DNA from 2 places in the Micromonospora sp. CA-246542 genome. Region 2 is predicted to be linked to the other one. Evidence: riboswitches for the same ligand, from Rfam matches in the RefSeq annotation. Region 2 holds a riboswitch; the other holds the start of a gene.
What was found. A riboswitch is a leader RNA that binds a small molecule or an ion and turns the genes downstream of it on or off. The one in region 2 is predicted to bind cobalamin.

Region 1 (2,197 bases), 770 kb from region 2:
CGTCAGTGGTAAGCGTGGCAGTTGCGCGGACGCTCACGGCTGGCTCCCTTCCTGCTCAAGGGCCGAGGGCCAGCCTATTCAGTAGTGGGATGGCATACCGGGAGGACATCCGGAGGGCGGATGACGGTTATCCATCGAGGAATCACCCGCTGTGATGGATCGCTGCGATTGTGGTGAGCAGGGTCGTGGTGTGAGTCTGCGGTCCCGCCCCCACCTGCCCATGCGCCCCGCCTGGTTGTGCCGCAACTGTGCCGCAGCATGGCCATGCTCCCGCGCCCAACTCGATCTCGTCGCCGAGTTCTACGGTCACTCGCTGGCGCTGGCCCTCTACCTTACGTCCTGCATGAACGAGGCCATCCACGACTTGTACGGTCTCGGCGGTCGCCCCGACCTTGCCCTGATGCACGCGCGTTTCCTCGGCTGGCTGTCGTTGACTCGCCGGCCGCGTCGCTTCAACCATGAGTGACTCGCCCCGATATATTCGCAGGTCAATGTGGTGCTCGTGACCGGGTGGCACCGGGGTCCGCGTTGACCGGCGGCGCGAGGGTGTGGCAGCATTCGCGGCCTGACGGCAGTGAAGGAAGTCGGTGCGAATCCGACGCGGTCCCGCCACTGTCACCGGGGAGTGATCCCCCCTCGCGAGTCACGGCCGTGTGTCTGCGGTTGGAAGGCCGGGGGAGAGCGTCGATCCGGAAGCCAGGATACTTCGGCCGTCGGGACGTACCCCAGGGCGTGGACACCCGAGGAGGACCCGATGACGCATGGCGTCTTGCGCACCGACGAGCACCGTCGTACCCCGAGCGGCGGTCGCACCGCCGCGCCCCGACCCGGCCGCACGACCGCGCCGGCATCCGCTCGCTTGGGCGTCGTTTCCCGCTGAGTTCCGCGCCACGCCACCCGTCGCCGCCGGCCCCGTGCCGGTGAGCGGTCCGGGTCGCGGTGCCCGCTGAACCCCGCGCCCACCCGCACGTCGTCGCCGAACCGCTTCCGCGAGCGCGCCGACGTTACCGTCCGGAGCCTGCCGTGCGCATTCTGCTGCTCTCCACCGCCGACACCGACCTGCTGGCCGCCCGCGCCAGCGACGCCGACTACCGGCTCGCCAACCCCGCCCGGGTGGCGGCCGACGAGGTGCCCGCCCTGCTCGACGGGGTCGACCTCGCCGTCGTACGCCTGCTCGGCGGTCGGCAGGCGTGGCCGGACGGCCTCGCCGCCGTGCTCGCCAGCGGCGTGCCCACGGTCGTCCTCGGCGGCGAGGCGCTGCCGGACGCGGAGCTGATGGCGGTCTCCACGGTGCCGTCCGGCGTGGTCGCCCAGGCCCTGGCGTACCTGGTCGAGGGTGGTCCGGACAACCTCGGGGAGCTGGCCCGGTTCCTCTCCGACACGGTCCTGCTCACCGGGGAGGGATTCGCCCCGCCCGCGCCGACCCCGGCGTACGGCGTGCACGGCGAGCACCCCACCGACCCGGATCGGCCCACCATCGGAATCGTCTTCTACCGGGCGCACGCCCTGGCCGGCAACACCGCGTTCGTCGACGTGCTGGCCGAGGCGGTCCGCGCGGCCGGCGGCAACCCACTGCCGATCTTCTGCGGCTCGCTGCGCGGGCTGACCACCGGCGCCGGCCCGCTCGGGCTGTTCGCCCGCTGCGACGCGTTGCTGGTCACCGTCCTCGCGGCCGGCGGAGCGGTCGCGGCGGACGCCTCCTCCGGCGGCGACGAGGACGCCTGGGACGTCGGCGCGCTCGCCGCCCTGGACGTGCCGGTCATCCAGGCGCTCTGCCTCACCAGCACACGTGAGCAGTGGGCTGGCAGCGACGCCGGACTGTCCCCGCTGGACGCGGCGATGCAGGTGGCCATCCCCGAGTTCGACGGCCGGATCGTCACGGTGCCGTTCTCGTTCAAGCAGGTCGACGCCGACGGTCTCTCGGTGTACGCCGCCGACCCCGAGCGGGCCGCCCGCGTCGCCGGCATCGCGGTGCGGCACGCCCGGCTGCGGGACGTGCCGAACGCCGACAAGCGGATCGCCGTGATGCTCAGCTCGTACCCCACCAAGCACTCCCGGGTCGGCAACGCCGTCGGGTTGGACACCCCGGCCTCGGCGGTCCGGCTGTTCGCCGCGCTCGCCGAGGCGGGCTACGACCTCGGGGGCACGCCGCCGCCCACGGACGGCGACGCGCTGATCCACGCGCTGATCGCCGCCG
Region 2 (2,197 bases):
TGCGGCGTGGCGTCCAGCGTGGACAGCCACTCGCCTAGCGCGTCCGGCCGCTCCGCCGCGATCTCCGCGAGGGGCCGGCCCGACCACTCGCCGTAGTCACAGTCGGCCAGGGCCGCCTCGACGGTGGGCGCGAGTCCGAAGATCTCGGCGGTCTCGACGGCCGCCGCCGCGGGGCTGGACAGGCATACGACCGCGTCGCCGTCACGCCGGCCCGTACCAGCGGGGGACAGGGCGAGGGCGGCACGCCGGCCGCCCTCGTCCAGGCTGTCGTTCCCGCCGAACCGGGCCTGCCGCAGGGCGGCGGTGTGACCGTGGGCGACCAGCCGCAGGCTGGTGGCGCTCACCCGGCCAGTCGTGCGCCGGCGACCGCGCGCTGGCGGTGCATCAGGGCGGCGAAGAGCAGGCCGATGCCGGTCCACAGCACCATCTGGGTGCCGAGCGAGGCGAGCCGGAAGCTCCACAGCAGCGTCGCGGGGAAGTCGCCGGGGACCTCCTGGAACGACGGCAGCACCACATAGGACACGACGGTGACCAGCAGGAAACCGCCGACCGCCGCGCTGGCCCGCAGCCACACCGGCGCGTGCTCACCCACCGATCGGTAGCCGAGCGAACCGGACCAGACCGCGACCAGGCCGAGTACCACCATCAGCAGGTAGGTGAACGTGCGCTGGTTGATGGTGGACGGGTCGCCGACGGCCGGTGGATTCGGTGGGTACTTGACGAACGGCACGATCACCGCGCCGAGCAGCGCACCGCCGGCCAGCAACAACCCGGACCGCCCGTCGTCGGCGGTCCGCCGACGCCGGGCCAGCAGGACGTACGCGCTGGCCAGCAGGCCGCCCATGGCGGCGCCGAACAGGCCGGTGGCCAGGAACAGGCCGCCGCGTTGGCCGTTGCGGCCGACCAGGGCCTCCTCGCCGTGCTGGTGCCCGTCGGCGACGGCCTCGGCGTGCTGGTGCCCGTCGGCGGCGGGCTCGGCGTGGGTGGCCGCCTCCTCGATGGCGATGGCCGCCTCGACGTGTGGTTCGCCGACGACGTAGGCGAACGTCCCGGCGAGCAGGCCGGCCACCAGGCCGGCGAGCAGCCCGCGCAGCAGGACCGTGACGAACGTGGGTGCGGTGCCGGTGCCGGTCAGTGGCACGGGACACCGAGCAGGTGCCGGCCGTCGTGCATCAGCTCGTGCAGGTACATCCCGCTGCGCGAGACCGCGCCCTGGTCGAAGGCGACGAGGTAGGTCAGCAGTGCGAGCAGGGCGACGGTGGCCAGGACCGTCCACACGAGACGGGTCGGGACAGCGGGGTGTGCCAGCGGCTGGCTGGACGTGGAGCTGGACATGCGTGAACGAACCTCCTCGGGGATGACGCGTCCCCATCGCAAGGCTGCGGACGACCGAGCGTCCTGGCTCGCGCCCCCCGGGCTGGGGGCCGCTCACAGTGGCGCGACCGCGCCGGATTCTCACCGGCTTCCCTCGCGTCGCCGCAGATAGTGGGTCGACCGTATCGGTGCCGGTTCGCCTCGGTCAAGCCGATGGCGACGGTCGGGGCGTCACCGCCCGTCGGCCGGCTCCGAGCCGATCGACGAGGGTCGTCATCGTCGACCGCGACACGCCGGACCCGACATGTGGGGTGTGACAAACGTGCTCGCCCCTATATATGGTGTCGACCGCAGCTGGTTCGGCCACTCCTGGTGAGTGGTCGAGGCAAGAGGGAACCCGGTGGAAGTCCGGGACTGTCCCGCAGCGGTGAGTGGGAACGACCGCCGTCATCAGCACTGGGCCAACGGCCTGGGAAGCGACGGCCAGTAGGTGACCGGGCCGGCCCGGTCGCGCCCGCGAGTCCGAAGACCTGCCAGCGCGCCGCGTACCCGAACCTCGGGTGCGCGGCGGTCCGAGGCCGCGCGGAACGGCTGACGCCACCTGACCCACGCCCACGCTGGCGTGGCGTCGACGGCGTCCGTCCCCCCGCGTCCGAGGGCCCTTGAGGTCTCGAACTCCCGAGGAGTGAGTGGTGACAGTCACCGAGGTGGTCCCGGTCAGCGGCGAGGCCGCGCGGCGGACCCCGATGCAGGTGCGCAAGCGCGACGGCGGCACCGAGGCCGTGGACGTGAACAAGATCGTCCGGGCGGTCGAGCGGTGGGCCGACGACCTGACCGAGGTCGACCCGATGCGGGTGGCCACCCGTACGATCAGCGGCCTCTA

Region 1: linked by a shared signal. The riboswitch ahead of cobN (cobaltochelatase subunit CobN) and the one ahead of ACQP0N_RS13680 (CbtB domain-containing protein) in region 2 are both predicted to bind cobalamin.

What each region holds. Positions count from the first base shown of each region.
Region 1 covers NZ_CP192040.1:3,700,906-3,703,102, reverse strand. The annotation lists gene ACQP0N_RS17410 (DUF5919 domain-containing protein) at 1-37, opposite strand, end outside; gene ACQP0N_RS17405 (hypothetical protein) at 344-466, shown strand; cobalamin riboswitch at 553-729, shown strand; gene cobN (cobaltochelatase subunit CobN) at 1,024-2,197, shown strand, end outside.
Region 2 covers NZ_CP192040.1:2,933,439-2,935,635, forward strand. The annotation lists gene ACQP0N_RS13670 (histidine phosphatase family protein) at 1-344, opposite strand, end outside; gene ACQP0N_RS13675 (CbtA family protein) at 341-1,141, opposite strand; gene ACQP0N_RS13680 (CbtB domain-containing protein) at 1,132-1,335, opposite strand; cobalamin riboswitch at 1,371-1,510, opposite strand; cobalamin riboswitch at 1,653-1,866, shown strand; gene ACQP0N_RS13685 (ribonucleoside-diphosphate reductase subunit alpha) at 2,061-2,197, shown strand, end outside.